2 regions of the Leptolyngbya sp. FACHB-711 genome follow, and region 2 is predicted to be linked to the other one. Evidence: riboswitches for the same ligand, from Rfam matches in the RefSeq annotation. Region 2 holds a riboswitch; the other holds the start of a gene.
What was found. Region 2 has a riboswitch for cyclic di-AMP ahead of H6F80_RS14375 (ArsB/NhaD family transporter). Riboswitches for the same ligand answer to the same signal wherever they lie in the genome.

Region 1: it holds a riboswitch for cyclic di-AMP, as region 2 does, so the genes downstream of both, ntrB (nitrate ABC transporter permease) here and H6F80_RS14375 (ArsB/NhaD family transporter) in region 2, are expected to answer to the same signal.

What each region holds. Positions count from the first base shown of each region.
Region 1 covers NZ_JACJOR010000547.1:7,657-17,784, forward strand. The annotation lists gene H6F80_RS27295 (ABC transporter substrate-binding protein) at 1-1,444, opposite strand, end outside; gene ntrB (nitrate ABC transporter permease) at 1,705-2,559, opposite strand; cyclic di-AMP (ydaO/yuaA leader) riboswitch at 2,683-2,821, opposite strand; gene H6F80_RS27305 (Hsp20/alpha crystallin family protein) at 3,343-3,861, opposite strand; gene argF (ornithine carbamoyltransferase) at 4,404-5,330, shown strand; tRNA gene H6F80_RS27315 (tRNA-Leu) at 5,653-5,737, opposite strand; gene H6F80_RS27320 (M48 family metallopeptidase) at 5,716-6,588, opposite strand; gene H6F80_RS27325 (HD domain-containing protein) at 6,750-7,382, shown strand; gene H6F80_RS27330 (thioredoxin domain-containing protein) at 7,475-9,529, shown strand; partial or broken gene H6F80_RS27335 (LysR substrate-binding domain-containing protein) at 9,535-10,128, shown strand, end outside.
Region 2 covers NZ_JACJOR010000346.1:6,206-16,333, forward strand. The annotation lists gene H6F80_RS14340 (iron-containing redox enzyme family protein) at 220-1,332, shown strand; gene H6F80_RS14345 (SAM-dependent methyltransferase) at 1,418-2,293, shown strand; gene H6F80_RS14350 (LmeA family phospholipid-binding protein) at 2,315-3,055, shown strand; gene H6F80_RS14355 (hypothetical protein) at 3,215-3,712, shown strand; gene H6F80_RS14360 (hypothetical protein) at 3,872-4,285, opposite strand; gene H6F80_RS30415 (hypothetical protein) at 4,347-4,469, opposite strand; gene cobM (precorrin-4 C(11)-methyltransferase) at 4,506-5,363, opposite strand; gene lgt (prolipoprotein diacylglyceryl transferase) at 5,660-6,556, opposite strand; gene H6F80_RS29445 (hypothetical protein) at 6,558-6,761, shown strand; cyclic di-AMP (ydaO/yuaA leader) riboswitch at 6,852-7,039, shown strand; gene H6F80_RS14375 (ArsB/NhaD family transporter) at 7,155-8,492, shown strand; gene H6F80_RS14380 (LmeA family phospholipid-binding protein) at 8,600-9,439, opposite strand; gene H6F80_RS14385 (DUF4912 domain-containing protein) at 10,031-10,128, shown strand, end outside.

The sequences.
Region 1 (10,128 bases), on a different contig from region 2:
GATCGGCTCGAATTTCAAAGCTTTTCAAGTAGCCGACCGGGTCGCTGGGATCGAATCCTTTCTGGTCGATAAAGACAGTAGCGGGTTCTACTTTGTAGTCTTCGCTGGGGCAGTTAATGCCCATTTCGGCAGCGATGTCGCGGTAGAGGTCCGATCGCCAGGCTTTTTTCGTCAGCTCGTCTGCGTTTGCCGGAATTTCGGGAATCTGTCCCCAGCGGGCGGCTTGCGTCATCAGCCAGAGACTTTGCGATCGCCACAAGAAGGTGGAATGGGCGTTGGCGGGTTCGGCGAGGTCGGTTGGGAAGTCGTAAAAAATGGTGGTATCGGCGGCAGCGATCGTCCGGTCTTTGCTATCAAAACCGCCATAGTTATATTCGCCAATAATGCCTGGACCCGTAAACTTGGTTGCACATTCGGGCAGTGAAGGCAGATTGTCCGGCGTGATCAGGGGCGGGGTTTTGCAGGTTTTCGGTCTGGCTCCGGTGAACGATCGCCCGGTGATAATCTTTGCAACTTCGGCGCGATTCTCCGGCTTGCTGCAATACTGACAGGCTTCGATCATGGCTTTCACCAGCGATCGATACGTCTTGGGATTTTCATTAATAAAAGGCTCCATCACTGCTAGCAGGCGATCAGGATGTCCGCGCCAGACTTCCTTTCCTTGAGCAAAGGTGAAGCCAATTCCTTCATTCCCCCGAATTGCGCGAGTGTTCCAGGGTTCTGCCACCATGTATGCCTGCATTGCACCAATTCGCATATTCGTTACCATTTGGGGCGGCGGCACAATAATCACGCGAAATTCGCTCAACGGATCAACGCCTGCGGCAGCCGAGACATAGCGAATGAAATATTCATAAATCGCCGAACTGAGAACCACTGCCCAAATTCGCTGATCCGAGGGCAGACCTTCAAAATAGCGACGGAAATCCCGCCCGAATGCCTCCAAATCACCCTTGTACTCATGCCAGGGGCGAATCCCCGATTCCCACATGGCACGATTCATGGTCATTGCATTGCCATGGCGGTGGATGGTCATTGCGGCACACATCGGGGCATGGCGCGCACCTTCTGCGCCAATTCGGGCATTGGTCACGGCTCCTGAAACCACGGGTGACGCATCCAGCCGACCAAAAATTACGCCATCTCGTGAGGTTGCCCAGCTTGCTTCGCGGCTAAGCTTCACGTTCAAGCCATATTTGCGAAAGAAGCCTTTTTCCCAGGCAATCGCAAAGGGAGCGCAGTCATTGACAGGTACATAGCCAATCGTTAAATTCGGTTTTTCCAGCGTTTGGGGATCGATGATCGGTTCTACTTCAGCCGCCATTTGCGGCAGTCCTTGCGGCGCCCTATTCGCACTTACCGCACAGGAAGCCAGCGTCGTTGCAGCGACCGAAGCTCCGAATCCTTTTAAGAAGTCACGTCGATTGAGACGATCGTGGTTCATATTGGTTTGGGGAGTGGGGAGTGGATAAAGGATGGAAAGTCGGAGGGATGAGAGAATGGGGAGGTGAGGAGCGGGTTTTGCGGTTCGTTCTATAAATGGGGAGCGTCTTGCTGCTCAACCTGATTCAACAGACAGTAGAGAGACTGTGGAAATGATTGACGCAAAGCTGATGAAGTAGATTAGGAAGCTCTGACGCAAGGGCGATCGAGAGATTTTATCCCCTGCTCACTTACCCCTCACCCCCGGATTCCCCCACTTGATTAGGCTGCCGACTGCGATCGAAAACGACGACGAGTGACAAACTGCTGAATTTTGACCACGATAAAGTCCAGAATCAGCCCGGTTAGCCCAATTACAACCACCGCCAGGAAGACCGAGCTAAGGTTCAAGCGGCTCCACTCATCCCAGACAAAGAAGCCAATGCCTACACCTCCGGTCAGCATCTCGACTGCGACGATCACCAGCCATGCAATGCCCAGGCTAATGCGCAGCCCGGTGAAGATATAGGGCAGACTGGCAGGCAGAATAATTTTGATAACTCGTCTCCACTGAGGCATTTCCAGGACTCTCGCCACATCCAGATAATCTTTGGAGACGCTGGATACGCCAAGTGCAGTGTTAATAATCGTTGACCAGAGCGACGTAATGAAGATGACGAAAATCGCAGAAGGGTCTGCCAGGTTAAAAATTGCCAAGGCGATCGGCAGCCAGGCCAGAGGCGAAACGGGCTTCAGGATTTGAATAATCGGATTGAGTGCCAGCATTGCCTGACGCGACATCCCAATCAGAAATCCGGCGGGAATTGCAACCAGTGCGCCTAGGCTAAAGCCAATCAAAACGCGCCGCAAACTTGCCATCAACAGCCAACCAATTCCCAAATCGCCAGGACCACGACGATAAAACGGATGCAGCAAATAGTCCATGTTTGCCTGAAGTGCCTCTGGCGGGGTGGGCATCAGGTCGCTGTTAAACAGGGCAATTATCCACCACAGCAAAATCAGACCTGCAAATCCCAACGCAGGCAGCAGCACAGTTTCTTGCAGCACGACTGGCTGCACACGCCTCCAGGCTGCTTGTCCGGCAACGGCGATCGAACCCACAAATTGTACAACCATCCTGAACTCCTCAGGGTTGAAGGTGGACAGAACAACGGAACCACTGTCCAACAGTCAAGGATACTGACGAGCTTTAGCACGGTTGCCCAAAGACGGTTATCCAAAGACAAATTGCCAAAAGCTTCAGTCTCCCCTCAATGCCGACGGAGTTAGCTGACGGGCTAGGACTGAGAGGTGTCCTTCTTGCGATACGCCCCAATATTGGTTCCTCCGCTTCAGTCTTCTTTGGTTAGGGTGAGACTGAATTAAGCTGACTGTTCGAGATTAATTTGAAGTGCATCCATACTAACATCGCCCATTGCGTCCGTCAATCTCTCTACTGCTAAAGCAATCGAATTGCTTTCACCATTGTGTTTGCTTATTCAGCCGAAGGTAGGCGATCGATTTTGCGAATTTTTGATTACAAACGTTGCGTTTCTAAGTCGAACGCAGAAATAAACGCTGTAAATGATTTCAATAAAGTTGGTTGAAGAACGGTGAGTGCAGGTGAGTGCAGTAAATATGAATGTCAAGGCAGGTTTAGCAGGAGTAATATCAGCTTTAGCTTTAGGATTTGATGCAGAAATTATGATTTGATGCAGAAAATTGATGCATTGAAGATAGATAAAAATTGGTTTATTAAACCATTGGTGTACCAATACAAAAATGGTGTACCAATACAAAAATACAAAAAAGCAAGAGGCGATCGACCTCCTGCTTATTGCGCTATCTGTTTAACTCAAATCTAATTTGTCTAATTTGCGTGTCGCTTACTCCAGAGGCGGCTCAAAACCGCTTAAGCTCTTAGCTGTTGGCTTCGGTAGCCTGTGCCTCATTCGATCCGGTGACGGCTGCTGTCGCGGGTTCGGTCGTCGGCTCGATCGTAGGCTGAGCCAAGTCTGTCAGATTCAGCTTCACCACTTTGTTGCGAACTTCGACGACTTTGGGCAGCGTCAGGGTCAAGATGCCATCTTTGTATTCGGCTTGAACCTGATCGTTCTGCACAGTAACCGGAAGCGGCACAATGCGGCGGAATTTACCGTAGCGAAACTCGGACTTCATAATGCCGTTGGTTTCGCCCTGCTGCTCACTGCGATACTCACCGGAGAGAGCAACTGCTTCACGGCTCACTTCAACGTTGATATCTTTCACATCCATGCCGGGAAGTTGAGCTTTCAGCGTAAATGTTTCACCGCTATCATGTAGTTCGATCGCCGGAGCCCAGCTGTATTCGCTCGGTACTGCAATCTCATCAAACACTCGATCCATTTGACGGCGGAGCGTTTCCATTTCGCGCCAAGGATTCCAATATCTCACTAACATCGCTCTATCTTGTGTGGGGTAATTGAAACGTTTAATCCTCATGTTTTGATTATGTCTTGCACCTCAACCCGGAGACAGTGAGGAGAACTGTACAGGAATGGTGAAGTTTCCCGAAAAAAGACGATCGAGTGAATAAGTAAGCGCATTGTACGCAAACAATTTTTGAAGCTTAAGTCGAGTTGAGAGGTAACAAAGCGGTTTGCTAGCTTGAAGGTATGGCAAAGTACTTCAAATTTCAGTCGTTACTTAAGTAAGTTACTTGAGTAAACGGACAAAGCCTGAGCCTACCAACTGCTGTGCCAACACTTGTAATCCGATTTCTTTTGGAGATTTATTCAGGCGAGTAGGATAAGAACGGCTCCCTCTTTGCTGATGCTCGAATTCAGTCTGCTGAGTCAAGCCCCTAGGCGGTAGAAGGAAAAAGTTCTTGGTGACAGAACGAGAATTGCTCAGGAGTTGAATTGAACACTGCACGATCGCAGAAAATCTGGTAGGGTTTTAGTTTCCGGAATTCAAGAAACCCCTACTATCAAGCTTCAGAAATGAGCGTAGCGACATTATATGGGCGGGATCTGCTAAGCATGGCGGATTTAAGTGTGGCAGAACTGCGGGATTTGCTGGATCTGGCGATCGACTTGAAAGCAAAGAAGCTCAACCCGCGCTGCGAAAAGATTCTGGGTCTGCTGTTTACCAAAGCTTCGACACGCACCAGAGTTAGCTTCTCGGCGGCAATGTATCAAATCGGCGGGCAAGTACTGGATCTCAACGTCAACGTCACCCAGGTGAGCCGGGGAGAACCCGTGGAAGATACAGCGCGAGTGCTCGATCGCTATCTGGATGTGCTGGCGATTCGCACCTACGAGCAGCAGGAGCTTGAAACCTTTGCCCGCTATGCCAAAATTCCCGTGATTAATGCTCTCACCGATCTGGAGCATCCCTGTCAGGTGTTAGCCGACTTGCAGACCATCAAAGAAGAATTTGGACAGCTCGACGGTTTAACGCTTGCCTATGTCGGCGATGGCAACAACATGGCAAACTCCCTGATGTTGGGCTGTGCCTTAAGCGGTATGAACGTTCGGGTTGCTGCTCCTGCTGGCTTTGAACCAAACGCCGGAGTTCTGGAGCAGGCAAAAGCGATCGCAGGCGATCGAACCGAAGTGACCCTCACTCAGGACGCGCAAGCCGCCGTTCAGGGCGCACAAATTGTTTACACCGATGTTTGGGCGAGTATGGGACAGGAAGATCTGGCAGACAGCCGCATTCCCGTTTTTATGCCCTACCAGGTGAATGAAGACCTGATGAATAAAGCCGACTCAAAGGCGATCGTGCTGCACTGTCTTCCGGCACATCGCGGCGAGGAGATTACAAACGGCGTGATCGAAGGCAACCAATCGCGGGTCTGGGACGAGGCAGAAAATCGGCTGCATGCTCAAAAGGCATTGCTGGTAAGTGTGTTGGGCGTGGAGTGAACAAAGTGGATTGAAAGAGAGGGAATTGAATAAAAAAAGAGGGAAGAGATAGTGTCCCTTCCCCCGATCGGTTTGAATTTTGATTAGATGGGTTGCCGTCCTTCAGTTTCTTCCGCAGCATTTGAGTTTGTTTGCGGAGCTGTCGCTGTCGGGCACTGCCGCCTTTTCCTTTATCGTTTCTGCCCTGCTTGCGGGGAGATTCCCATCGCTTCAACCGTTGAGCCATGATCCGAACCCTCCTCGAATTTAATCTTGCTTGAGTAATTCAGCTTTACTAATTCACTTCTTTACTAATTTAATTTTAGTAATTTACTTAAGTCTATGGGCAGAGGGAGAATCGAACTCCCATGAGGGGTTACCTCGCCACATTTTGAGTGTGGTGCGTCTACCAGTTTCGCCATCCGCCCTTTTCAGCCTCATCATTATAGCGCATCGATCGCTTCTGGAGAATCCCTGCGTATTCCTGGCTGCTTGCCCAACGATCGACTTCTCTAGCTCTAAGTACCGGGAGGGGATGGCTTAGCGGCGTGGTTTGCATCTGGCGCAGCAGCTTGCCCACATCATCGGTGGTCATGGTGTCATACGATCGCGCCTGTGCTAAAAATGCATCCAGATTGAGCTGAGAGGCAAGCGTAGGCGAACCGCCACTTAGTTTCATGAGCACCGAGGCAACCACACGCGGCTCTTGAGCAACCAGCAACGCAGCGCGATCACAGGTAAATTCTGCACAGCGCACCCATTCCATTAACTGAGTCTGCAAACTCTGTGCCAGCACCGCACCCCAGGAGGGAACCTGTCCGGCAGCCAGCACCAGCACATTCACTAGGGTCATATAAACACTGTGTTCGCACTTGAGATGCCCCAATTCGTGAGCGATCACTGCCTGGGTTTCTTCAGATGTGAGCATATCAATCAGCGATGTATGCAGCACAATAAACGGCTGTTTGCCTCGCATTGCAAAAGTGTAGGCATTGGGAACCGGATGCTGCCGCACATAAAGCTGAGGCGGTTCCAGGTCAAGAATTTTGCAGGCTTCCAGCAGCAGCTGATGTAAATGAGGCAACTGCTGATCGCTCACCAAAATGCTAGACGCAATATTTTCTAAATAGAAGAATCGTTCTGCCACAGGTCCAAGCACCGATCGCACAACTAAATCCATCCCCGGAATCTGCTTGAGTGCCTGAGTTGCCTCACGATCGAGCGGATGGCGAAAGTCGTTAGAAGTTAAACCGACCAGCAGAGATTTGGGAAGAGACATAGGGGCAATCGTGTGGTGAAAAAGTGCCTGCTCCCATTCTAATCAAACCCCCTACATACCCACTGATTCAATCTAAACGCGATCAAGACGCTCACCCCCTCATCTCCCACCCCCATTCACACTAAAATAAAGCGTCAGCCCACCTCCCTCCACCTCCCACCGTGCAGCAACGACTCACCCAACAAATTCAATTCATCCTGGAAATTGATCGCCTTAAGCACATCCTGCGGCAAACCCTGCTGGTCGATGCATCACGGCAGGAAAACAGCGCAGAGCATTCCTGGCATCTGGCAATCATGGCGATCGTGCTGGCAGAGTACGCCCCTGCGGGAACAGACATGAGCCGCGCGATTCAAATGCTGCTGATTCACGATCTGGTTGAAATTGATGCAGGCGATACCTTTTGCTACGACGTGCAGGGCAATCTGGACAAAGCCGATCGAGAACAGCGTGCCGCCGATCGCATTTTTGGCTTATTGCCGCCGGATCTGGAAGCCGAGCTGCGTCTTTTATGGGAAGAGTTTGAAGCGCGGGAAACGGCAACGGCTCAATTTGCGGCTGCACTCGATCGCATTCAGCCCCTCTTGCACAACTACAAAACGGCAGGCGGAACCTGGAAGAAACACGGCGTTTCGATCGATCAGGTCTGGAAGCGGATGGAACCGGTTAAGCAGGGCACGCCTGATTTGTGGGAGTGGGTCGAAGCAATTGTGGCGGAGAGTGTGGCTGCGGGATATATTCGATTACCCCTGCGGGAAACTGCGGAGCAAGCGGCGCAGCAGGCAACTCTATAGGAAATGACTGAGGCAAGCAGCCCTTTGTCATCAGCCCTTCGTAAATCAAGCTAAAACGCTAGACTCAACAGTGAAGCGTTCCGGCTGCTGTTATGACCAATCGCCTCGCTCAGACTCAGAGCCTTTATCTCCGCAAACATGCCGATAACCCGATCGACTGGTGGTCGTGGTGCGATGAGGCATTAGAGAAAGCAAAACAGGAGAACAAGCCGATTTTTTTGTCGATCGGCTACTCTAGCTGCCACTGGTGTACGGTGATGGAGGGCGAAGCGTTTTCTGATCCGATCGTTGCCGATTATCTAAACGCGAACTATGTGGCAATTAAGGTCGATCGCGAAGAACGCCCGGACATTGACAGCATTTATATGCAGGCACTCCAGCTCATGACGGGACAAGGCGGCTGGCCCCTGAATGTGTTTCTGTCGCCGCACGATCTCCTGCCTTTTTATGGGGGAACTTACTTTCCGCCAGAGGCGAAGTACGGGCGACCGAGCTTTTTGCAGGTCATTCAGGCACTCCGAAATTTTTACGACACCGAGGCAGTCAAGCTTCAGGCAGTGACGGACGAGCTGCGGGAACGGTTGAAGCAGGGCGCGACGATCGAGGGAAATGGCGAACTCTCTGAAGAACGCTTGCAGGAAGGGCTACGGGTCAGTCTGACGGTACTAGCCGCGAAGGGAGGAGGGCCAAAATTTCCCATGATTCCTCACGCGATGACTGCCCTGCACAGTGTTCGGTTTCAGCACAATGACCCGGATTTGAATCGGCTGACCGTTTGCCAGCAGCGCGGCATGGATCTGGCATTGGGTGGCATTTATGACCATGTGGCGGGTGGGTTTCATCGCTATACGGTTGATCCGACCTGGACAGTGCCTCACTTTGAGAAAATGCTTTATGACAACGGGCAGATCATTGAGTATCTGGCGGAGCTGTGGGCGATCGGAATTCAGGAACCTGCCTTTGCCCGATCGATCGACGGTACCGTCCAGTGGCTTCAGCGCGAGATGACGGCTCCTGAAGGGTACTTTTATGCGGCGCAGGATGCGGATAGTTTTCCTCGTCCAGACGATCGTGAACCAGAAGAAGGCGCGTTTTATGTCTGGAGCTATCCAGAACTAGAGCAGATTCTCACGCCCGAAGAATTGACCATTCTGGAAGCCGAATTTAGCGTCAATCCGGCTGGCAACTTTGAAGGCAAGAACGTTTTGCAGCGATCGAGGAGCGGTGAACTTGCTTCGACCGCAGTCGCCGCGCTAGAAAAACTATTTACCGTGCGCTATGGAGCCTCTGCTCTGGACACCACCACATTTCCCCCAGCACAGAACAATCAGCAAGCAAGAACTTTGCCCTGGAAAGGACGTATTCCGGCGGTGACCGATACCAAGATGATCGTCGCCTGGAATAGTCTGATGATTTCGGGACTGGCACGATCGGCTGCAGTCTTGCAAAACGGGGCGTATTTCGATCTGGCAGTCAGGGCGGCACAGTTCATCTTGAATTACCAGTGGCAGGATCACCGTCTACATCGGCTCAACTATGACGGGCAGGTCAGCGTCATTGCTCAATCGGAAGACTACGCGCTACTCATCAAAGCTTTGCTTGATCTGCATCAGGCAAGCTTGAGTCTGGGACAGGACGGTCAACAATGGCTCGCTCGCGCCCAGGAAGTGCAGTGTGAGTTTGAAGAATTTCTCTGGAGTCGAGAGCAGGGTGGCTACTACAACACCGATGCAGTGAGCGATCTGGTTGTGCAGGAACGCAGCTACGGTGACAATGCCACACCTTCTGCAAATGGAATCGCCGCGATGAACCTGATCCGGCTGTTTCTGCTCACGGAAGATTTGCAATGCTTCGATCGCGCCGAGCAAACGCTGCAAGCTTTTAGCACTGTGATTGAGCAAATTCCGCAAGCCTGCCCTAGCTTAGTGAGTGGGCTGGACTGGTTCCGCTATCCGACGTTGATCCGAACCACGCCTGACGAAATCGCAAACCTTGCTCAGCAGTACTTGCCAACGATCGCCCTTCGCCTCGACTCACACTTGCCCCCCGGTGTAATGGCAATGGTCTGCAAAGGCTTGAGCTGTCTGGAGCCTTCTACCGAAAGCGAACAAATGCAGCGTCAGATTCAGAAAGCGTTGGGCGTTTAGGATCTGTGCCGATCGAATTTCGCCATTTACGCTACTTTGTCGCGGTTGCTGAGGAACTGCACTTTGGTCGTGCCGCCGAGCGGTTGCATATTGCCCAGCCACCGTTGAGTCAGCAAATTCGGCAGTTAGAAAATGAGCTGGGTTTTCAGCTGTTTCACCGCACAAAGCGATCGGTCGCCCTGACCGAAGCCGGAGCCGTTTTTTTGCAGGAAAGTCGCCGGCTGCTTTATCAGCTTGAGCAGGCAATCCAGACTGGACGGCAGGTTAGCCGGGGCGAACAGGGGCAACTCGTCATCGGGTTTGTCAGTTCTGCGGCGTATAACGTGCTGCCGCCGATTCTGCGATCGTTTCGGGCGGCTTTTCCTGAAGTGAAGCTAGAACTGCATGAACTGACGACCGATCACCAGCTTCAGTGGCTCAGCGATCGTCGATTAGATGTGGGCTTGGTGCGTCCGCCGATCGACGATCTGCTGTTACAGGTGCAAACTATTTTTCAGGAACCTCTGGTGCTGGCACTGCCCGATCGCCATCTGTTTGCCCAGGAGCCGATAATTTCGCTCAAGGCGATCGCTGCCGAGCCATTTATTCTGTTTCCGCGA
Region 2 (10,128 bases):
TATTTTTTTACAGTATCGCAAGTCACTTATTTAGAAATATTCATTTTTCTCTCATTTGTCCTCCCAAAGATGGACGGTGAGAAAATCCTCTGTTCGATAATGTATTAATAACCATTACACAGCAGCAGTTCTAGAACAAAGATAAGGTTTTGCACTCTCTTTTTTGATGAATTGCGCCAGTGGTTGAAATATAGGCAAGAACGATTTCAATAACGAACTATGATAGAAACGTTGAGTCCCGATCGCTGGATTCAGGAAAAGACGAGATATTCTTCAACAGCGATCGCGTCACCAGATTATAAAGCAGCAGAACAAACCTTTGTAAATTTGCTGGAGAATGATTCGTTAGACCAACAGATCAAGCAAAATCCTGAGATCGTGGATGATTTCGAGGCAGCTTTAGCCACTGCGCTGGACACTGCTTATGGAAATACGGTTGATGCGGCTGCAAGCCTGTTTTTACAGCGAATTCTTTATCGAATTAATCGTCTAAACCTGTTCTGGTTTGATGATCTGCAAAACTATCGCAATGAGCGCTCGTTCTACATTCAGTGGGTGCGCGATCGCATTGAGGACGTTTGGCAAGCCTGGGAAAATTCGCAGATAGATATAGAAGCCCTGCGTCAGATTTCTGATATTAACCAGGCATTGATCGATCGGGCAGAAGCAGATTTAGAGCCGCCAATCACCGAAAGTAAGCGATATATTCGCGAGGAAATGTCGCTGGAAGGCTATCGTTGGCTGCTGGCAATTGCCTCGCTAGATGGACTGGTCGAAGCTAGCCGAATGTCTCGGATCTTGGGCGGAGCCAGCAACGAAGTTCACGCCATGCTGATTCGGGTGCTGATGGAAGAGTACGGCAACGGTCGATACAACAAAAAGCACTCGACTTTCTACGCCAACATGATGGCAGAGCTAGGCTTAAACACCAAACCCGAGGGCTATTTCGACTTGGCTCCGTGGGAACTGCTTGCCTGTGTGAACCACAACTTTTTACTGACCGAGCGCAAGCGGCACTTCCTGCGCTACAACGGTGGACTCACCTATTTTGAAATCGTGGGACCGTCAATCTATCGCGATTACATGACTGCTGCCCAGCGTCTCAACCTCTCTGATACGGCAATGGGCTACTGGGAACTGCACATTCGCGAAGATGAGCGGCATGGTCAGTGGATGGTGCAGCAGGTTGCTCTCCCGCTTGCCGAAATGTATCCCGAAAACGCCTGGGAAATTGTGCTGGGCTACGACCAAGAAAAAGCATTGGGCGATCGAGCAGGAGCCGCGATCGTTAACATCATTCGGGCAGCCGAACAAGCAGGCACAGTGCTGTAAAGGCTGGATGTCCCTGGAGTCTTGTGGGTAGTGCTGATTGCCTACCCGGTTGTTTTGTTCGTCCATTCGCATCTGAGGATTTTTCATGCAAGAAGCACTGCTAAACGTCACCGGGTTAAACGCTACTGAGTTAAAAGAAGGGATGGACTCGATCGCTTCGTCCAAATCCTCTATCTCATCTACCTCATTTAGTGAGCCAGCCACTAATTCATCTACAAAGCTGTTATCTAAAGAATTAAAGTCTGATTTACAAACCTATTCACCCAACAAGGTTTTTTTCTGTCCTGAAGAGTCGCATTTTTATGCTCAGTGCTTAGAGAAAATGCTGCTAAATCAGGGAACAGAATCAATTACCGCCGTAGAATTTGGCGCAGGAGATGGCAGTCCTGTGATTCACTCTTTGCTGAAGGCTCCCTTTGCAGGTGAGATCCATGGCTTTGAGCTAAATTCGGCTGCCTGCGAGCTGGCACAAGCCCGAATTAAACAGTATCAGCTTCACGACAAATACTTTGTTCACAATCACTGCTTTTTTGAAGGATTAAAGTCCAAAAATCCTCAGTACCTGATTGCAAATCCGCCCTACATTCCTGCCCCTGACGACGACATCTGTATGCCCGCGCTGCATGGTGGGGTAGACGGCGCAACGATTACTAAAAAGCTGCTGTCGGTGGACTGCGAGAACGTAATACTGATGATCTCGGCTTACTCTAATCCGATCGACACGATCGAACACGCGATCGATCAGGGCTATCAGGTGTCTGACTTTATGGTGACACCGCTCCAGTTTGGCTACTACAGCTCAGAACCCAAAGTTCGCAACTGGATCAGCGAAATGCAAAGGCAGCGCAAAGCCTTTTATTCTGCCAATATCTACTTTCTGGCGGGTGTCCTGTTTCAGAAAAAGCGTCATGCTGGAATTGATCTTTCGGCGGAACTGCTGCAAGTCATGACTGCTCTCTAAACCCCGGTAGGAGAACCCGCCATGCCCGAAGAGCCGCGCCTTGATGAACATTTTGTTTCCCAGGCAATTCAGCTTGGCCTTTCAAGCCAGCTTGACAATGCGGAGGAGATTAAAGTTGATGTCCGCACGGATTTGCTGAAAGTCATTCAAGGGCAGGCTGACTCTGTATCAGTACGGGGTCAGGGCATGGTGGTTCAGGATTTGCGCGTTGAGGAAATGGAGCTGCATACCCAAGAGCTTGACCTCAACACAATCAGTCTGCTGCTGGGTAAACTCGAACTTGATAAGCCTCTCAATGCCACTAGTCGAGTCGTGCTAACTGAGGCAGACCTGAACCAGGCAATGAGTAATCAGGCGATCGTCAACCGCATTCCGCCATTTAAGTTTCAAATTAACGGTCAAAGGGTCGCGATCGCGCTGCAACCTCCTCTCAGAATTAGCTTTCCGGGAAATGGCAAAATTGCGATCGATGCTACGGTTCAGTCCGCAGAGCAGGGAAAAATTCATCACATCCGCTTTTCAGCAACTGCCTATCATAAAATTGGCGATCGACCCGTGCTGTTAGAGTCGTTTCAGTGTCATGGGGGCGGGGCAGTTTCACTAGAGTTGATGCTGGCAATGATGCAGCGCGTCAAAGAGCTCATGGAGCTTCCTTACTTTCAGTACGAGGGCATGGAGATTCGCATTCGTGAAATGAAAGCAGAGGTCGGCAAGCTTGTTTTGCAGGTAGAAACCCGCATGGCCCAAACGCCTTTTGGCTGATGCGATCGCTCGATGCGTCAATCTGGAGTAGGAACAGAACGGCTTTGCTGTTACCCTCGCGTCACTCCTGCGACAGTGGCGAAACAATGCGCTTCATTCAAGAATAGGTACAAAGCATTGGCTTAACGTTCTGTCTGCAATCCTCCAATCCCAAAAACAATGGTGAGATCCTCTCAAGAACTGGCTGAAGAAGAAGTTCGTAAGCGAACGCATCCAATCGCCTACGCGCTTAACCGTGTTGTTGTTTCCCTGTCTAATGCTGTTCTAGGCGGAACGCTGCTAAGTCTTTTAATTCAGGCATTTAGCCTTAATGTCGAGTTTGGTGTTCGCAGTCTGGCAACCGCTGCCCTGCCGCCCATTCTTATTGCCTATCTCGCATTTTTTACCAGAGCGTTTCGATCGCCTCAACCTGCTTCCGACTTTAAGTATTATTTTCTGTTTGCCGGATGGGTTGTTCTGCTTCTCACTTTTGTCAATTTTGTGGGTCCAGACAGTCGCTACGGCATGCTGTTTGGGATGTTTTGTTTATCCACAACACTGAGCCTGTGGGTGCTGCTGGCGCGTAACCTTCCGTTTCGATCGCTTCTATCCTGCGCTTACGGCATTTTGTCAGGATTTTTGTTCTATATTCTGCTGTTTGGCATTCGTTCTTATTAGAACCTAACTCGTCTTGAATTCCAGCAAGTTCCAATTAATTTGAGTGGATTGATTTGAGTTTCAAGAGTCTCAAAGCCCCCCGAAGTGGAGGTTAGAAAGGGAAATTGCAGGGGCGATGTCGGAGACTTGCCACTCCTCAAGCCCCCTTTTACTTCCCTTCTACTGGGAAGCAAACTGCTGTGTGAAATCAGCGTGCATCAGGGCAATATTCGGATCGCGCTGAATCGCGTGTAGATAGCGTTTGTTAAGGCTGGTTCCTTCCGCATCGGGCTGCATAAGCTGTTGGGCTTGCTGCAAGAGTTGATCGATCGTTTCAGGGGCAATCGGTTCTTTCGCATGAATCACGTCGTCCATTTGGACAATAAACTGCGAAATGGGACGCAGCCAGCTAAACCAATCGTGGCTGGTGACTAAGCGAAAATATTCGCCTGTGGTTTGAATTCTGCCGTAAAACTGCTCGTAGATTCCTTTTTCCGAGTCCAGCAATGCTTTGTGAAGTGCCAGCAGCTTTTTCCTAACCGTACGGAGCTGCTGCATTTTTGCATTTGCATCTGAAGATGAGTCTGAAGGCATTGTGCCTGCTCCTAAGCAAACGATCGTGTCCGCTCAGCCTGGAACCATCCCTGGAAAGTGTTCAACGTCCTGCGTTGCCTCCTAAATCCTCCAGTGCGAGGGGGGCAGTTCGGGACATCGCCGTGACTTTCCCAGTCGTGACTTCCCAAAGTTCTCTGGGCTGTTCTTGTTCTATTCGTTCCATTGTACCGGGACAAAACTGCACGGGATAGTTAACCCATTAGCGGGGACGAAACAAATGAGTATGCTCTGGGTTGTAGAGGCGCGATCGATAGGAATTCTGCTCGTTTGGGTCTGGGGCATCGTGAAGCAGCTTCCCCTCTGGGGTAATCGATCGCAGTGCCGGACTGATGACGTACATCGTGGTACGAATCAGGTCTTTTTGCTCGGTTAGGTCTGCCATTTCTGCCAGGGGGGCAATCCAGATCTGCTCGTCTGACCAGCCCAGGCGAAAGCAAACCGCAACGGGTGTATCGGGCGGATAGTGCTGCATCAGTTTTTCCTGCGCCTCGCGCACATGGCGGGCACTGAGGTAAAGGCACAAGCTCGCCTGATGCGCGGCAAGCGAGGAGAGTTCTTCGGCGGCGGGAACCTGGGTGCGTCCGCTAATTCGCGTCAGGATGATGGTCTGCACCAGCCCGGGCACGGTGAGTTCGACCTTGAGTTTGGCGGCGGCAAGCTGAAACGCACTGATTCCTGGAATCACCTCAAACGGAATCTCGGCAGCGACAAGTGCCTGCATCTGCTCATGCACCGCTCCGTACAAGCTCGGATCACCCGAGTGTAAGCGCACAACGGATTTACCCGATCGCACCCGATCCACCATAACGGGCAAAATCTCTTCCAGAGTTTTGTTTGCTGTCCGAATCACTTCCGCGTCAGAATGCACCATTTGCAGCATCGCAGTCGGCACAAGCGAATCGGCAAACAGAATGACCTCTGCCTGACGCAGCAGCCGATATGCCTTCAGGGTCAAAAGCTCTGGGTCGCCGGGTCCCGCCCCCACAATGTACACTGCCGGGGCAATAGTAGACTGATCTTCAGCGGGTATTGATCGATGTTCAAATTCAGTCGTCATGGTTGATTCGGCTCTATGAAATCACACAAAAGTTAAATTTGTCGCACAGCACTGCGTCGTTCCTGTAAAAACTTTGAGAAAGCAAGAACTTCTGTAAAAACTAGATAAATCTCATCCGTAAATTCCCCCATTTGACCGTTCATCGGTAAAAGTAGGGTATAGATGCACCCTGATTCAAGCCCTGGAAATTGCTCTAGGGCTTTTCTGTTTTACGAAAGTGCTTTGGTAGATCCTCAGGCAGGTGCTGTGGATAAGCGGTTTGGGTGAGGTTTACTACGAAAGAAATCAAAATCAATTTATACCTGGCTTTTGTCCGAATCCTGAGCGTTTGCTCGCGCTGCTTCGTTTACTTCTGCGATCGACACGACATCCGGCAAAGATCGGTTGAGCGGATAGAGCCATAGTAAGCCGATCGCCCCGATCGCAATTCCAACTAGACTCACAACCTGAGCGATTCGCAGTGGACCGAGCATCAGGCTATCCATCCGCAGTCCTTCAATCCAGAAACGTCCCAGGCTGTAGCATACCAGATAGGTGAGAAAGAGGGTTCCCAGCTTCAGCGAAGACTTACCGCGCAGCCCCCGGAAAAACAGCACCATCAAAATTGCGAACACCCCCAAATTCCACAGCGATTCGTAGAGAAATGTGGGATGGAAATACTCAAACTGCGTATAGCCGGGAGGACGCTGCGCCGGAGGAATAAACAATTTCCAGGGCACATTCGTGGGTCTGCCAAATGCCTCAGAGTTAAAGAAATTGCCCCATCGCCCGATCGCCTGTCCCAAAATCAGAGACGGAGCCACCAGATCGGCAAGCTGCCAGAAGGGAACTTTGTTCAGTTTCGCAAAAATTAGCGTGGCGATCATGCCACCCAAAATCGCGCCGTGAATCGCAATGCCCCCATGCCAGATTGCAATCAGCTCTGAGGGATTGCTGGCGTATTTGTCCCATTCAAACGCCACATAGTAGATCCGTGCCGCCGGAATCGCTGCCACCACCAGCCAAATCGCCAGATCGCTCATTAAATCTGGATTGACACCGCGTTTTTTTGCCAAATAGGTCGATAACGTCACCCCGATCAGCACGGCTGAGGCAATCAGCAATCCATACCAGCGGATCGGCAGGGGTCCGATCATGGGTCCGGGAGACGTAAACACAGCGAGCCACAAATTTAATTGCCAGTTCAATTGCATAGTGCCTCAAGCGAAAAAAGCAATTCCCTTGATTGTATCGACTTCAGGAAAGGGGATTTGGGCAGGCATCAAGTCTGCAAATCGCAAAACGGTACGATCGCTGCCAAATCTGCATTCAAACCAAGAATGGTATGATGCCCGGAAAACCAGTGCTACGATTGAGCCAATCCTGGTGATTTCGTATCAAATCCGCTTGAATTGCTGAATTCAGTAAGGAATAAAGGAGCTTTTTCCCGACCCGAAGGCGAAACCTCCGATCGGCAATTTATCGGATTTCCCTAATTTCAAATCGCTGGAATCAAGTCAGCCTAATTCGACCGCCTTCATTCGATCGGCGCAATCGAAACGGAGGAATCAATTTTTGGGACGTATTTGCGGTCAGGATAATGCCTGGGTTTTAGCTTAGCGTTGAGTCTCGATTGCAAAAGGGCATTTCCCAGCCTTAGCCCGTCAACTAACTCCGTCGGCAAAGGGAGAAGACTGAGCAGAGACAGCATTTTTGTGACATTTCCGGGATGAATTTCTGGAATGAGTGATTGCAAAGATCTGGCTCCTCAGCTTCCCAAGTCTGTATCGTCTTATCGGAGAAGCGGGGAAGATGGAAAACTGGCAGGCATGGGTCGCAGGAGCAGCGTTTCTGGGCGTGATCCTGTTTGTAATGACCGAATGGATTCACCTTACAGTTGCAGCTTTTTTGGGCGCGCTGTTGCTGGTGTTTACCAACGTTATGACGCTGACTGAGGCGATCGACTACGTGGGCGGCAGCTATCCGACGCTGGCACTGTTTTTTGGCGTAATGGTGCTGGTGCGTGCCTTTGAACCCACCAAGATTTTCGACTACCTGGCGACCCAGATAGTCATCCTGGCAAAGGGGCAGGGAAAGCGGCTGCTGATTGGCATTATTGCGATTACCACGCCGATTTGTGCCGTGCTGCCGAATGCAACCACCGTTATGCTTCTGGCTCCGCTGATTCCGCCGATGGCACAGGAAGTAGGCGTTGACTTTGTGCCGCTGCTGATTTTGATGGTGTTTGTGGCAAATAGTGCCGGGCTGCTGACGCTGGTGGGCGATCCGGCAACGTTTATTGTAGGGGATGCAGTCAATATCAGCTTTCTGGATTACCTTACACAGCTCAGTCTGGGCGGCGCGGCGGCGATCGTCACCCTGCTGATCATGACCCCGTTCCTGTTTTCCCCTATCTGGCATAAGCAGCTAACCGACCTGGAACACTTGCCCCACCCCAAAATCAATCATCCCCGTGTTTTGGCGCTCGGCGGAATCATTGTGGTTGCGGTACTCGTGTTTTTTGTGGCAGGCGAATTGCTGCCAATTCCCGTTTCTCCGGCTGCGTCTGCTCTGCTCGGTGCTGCCCTGGCTCTCCTGCTGGCACACCAAAGCAAAATCGACACCGTTCACAATATTCTGCGCGATGTTGACTGGAGTACGCTGCTGTTTTTTATGAGCATCTTTGTCCTGATTGGCGGACTCGAAAAAACAGGCATTATTGGAAATTTATCAGGACTTCTTGCCGTCATCCTCGGTCAAAATATCTTGCTGGGTTCCCTGGCATTGCTCCTGTTTGTGGGTCTTATTTCCAGCGTCGTGCCCAATATTCCCCTGGTCGTGGCAATGGTTCCTCTGCTGAAGCAGTATGTCGTTAACGTGGGGCTGGTGAGCGCAGAAGTGCTAACTCCCGACTTTAACGGGCAGTTTCCCACTGAAGTCCTGCCCCTGTTTTACGCAATGATGTACGGTGCAACGCTGGGCGGTAACGGAACGCTCGTTGGTGCATCGTCTAACATTGTGGCGGCAGGAATTGCAGAACAGCACGGCAAGCGTATTCCGTTCCAAACTTTTCTGCGATACGGGATTCCGGTCATGCTGATGCAGTTGTTGACGGCGGCGATCTATATGGTGGGGAGGTTTTTTCTTTAGTTAGTGAACCGGAGTTGATAAGCGGGAGTTGGTAAGCGGGGGAGCCGAGGGGATGAGGAAATGAGGGGTGAGCTGGCAGGTTTACTGCACCCGATCGCGATAACTTCTTACGCTGGTACTACATTAACCCTCCCCCGGCACACCAGCCTTTCCGCTTCCAAAAGGAGTTCCTGAATCTCGACTTCCTGACCGAGATCAATCGCAAACCGATGGAGATGGGGCAGTGGAGTTCCCTGGGTTGCGGTGAGCGTGGGCAACAGTTCGGGACGATCAAGGCAAAGCTGGCTGCCGTTGAATTGCGTAATTCCGGTTCGCAGCAAAAAGGGGAGGCGAGGCAAAGCAGTTCCTTGTTGGAGCGAATCGATCGCAGGTTCTCGGACGGGGGAATTATTCATTGCACTTGCCAAAATGCCGCCAAGGATAAGCTGCTGATTGCCGAGTTCAATTTGGGGCTGAGTGATGTGAATCGTACCTGTTCCAATCGCAGCAGTGAGTTCCGGGGGCAAGAGGTGGCGCGTTTCGGGCTGAAATAGAGCGGTCATTAAGTCGGATAGCGCAGTTGCCAGCAGGGGAGCCTGAAGCGAAGCGGTGAGATCGCGCTGGTGCAGCGTCAGATTACCAAAGACCGGGACGACTTCGAGCAATTGGAGGGGTTTGCCGCGAAGAACCTGCCCAAAATTGACGCGAATATTTTCGCCTGTCAGCGCAACCTGACTCAGATGGAGCCCTTGATAAACTGCCTGCCGTGCAGCGATCGACACTTTTGGCACATAGCCTGAGAGGAGTTGTCGATCGCCTCCTTCAAGCTGAAATTGCAGATCTGCGACAGACTCAACCTGTGATCGCAGCCACAGCCGAACTGCCGGAGCCAGAACGCTGCTAATCAGCCGACTTTGCCGAGAATCGGGTTGGGGTGCAGGTTCCTGAGTGGGGCGATCGGTAGACATGATGGTGTGTAAAAAATGAACAGGTCTTAGAGTCAGCCTTAGCATGGCCAATATGCCTTAGCCATTGTGACAGTCTAGACGGCTTGTGCAAATAGAGAGTTGCCGACAAGCAAAAGCACTGCGTACCCTACAACACCTATTCAGGCGATCGACTGCTAAGCAACGGCAGACGATTGGGGTGAGCATCTCCTCTAAGCAGATAGGGATTCCCAGCACTCTGGAAGGACAACTTTCTTACATTCCGTTTTTCAGGGCTTCTAGCGTAACTGACAGTTGGCTCGCAATGTCATGAAACTTTGATATTGTCGATCCCACAACCCGATCCCAAACGGGCATTTGTCAGAAAATCATGACATTATTGCTGTTCCGATCGCTGAGTTTCCGTTGATCTCACTAGAATCAGGCTTTGAACTACTTGATTCTTAGGCTGATTTTCTGCAAGATAGGGACACATTGATCCCCTGCGATCCCAAAGACTGATGGGTTTGATATTGGATTGAACTCCCAGCTTTATTCAGTCGTTTCTGTTCTCTTTCTCAGCTTTGAATCAAGGCACTCATGCTCAAACGATAGACATCTGGAGGTCTGACCATGTCAACAGAACGTCCGCCGATCGAAGAAATGACCCTCCGGCAGCTCCGCCGAATTGCGAGCGAGTTGGGCATCTCGCGTTATAGCCGCATGAGAAA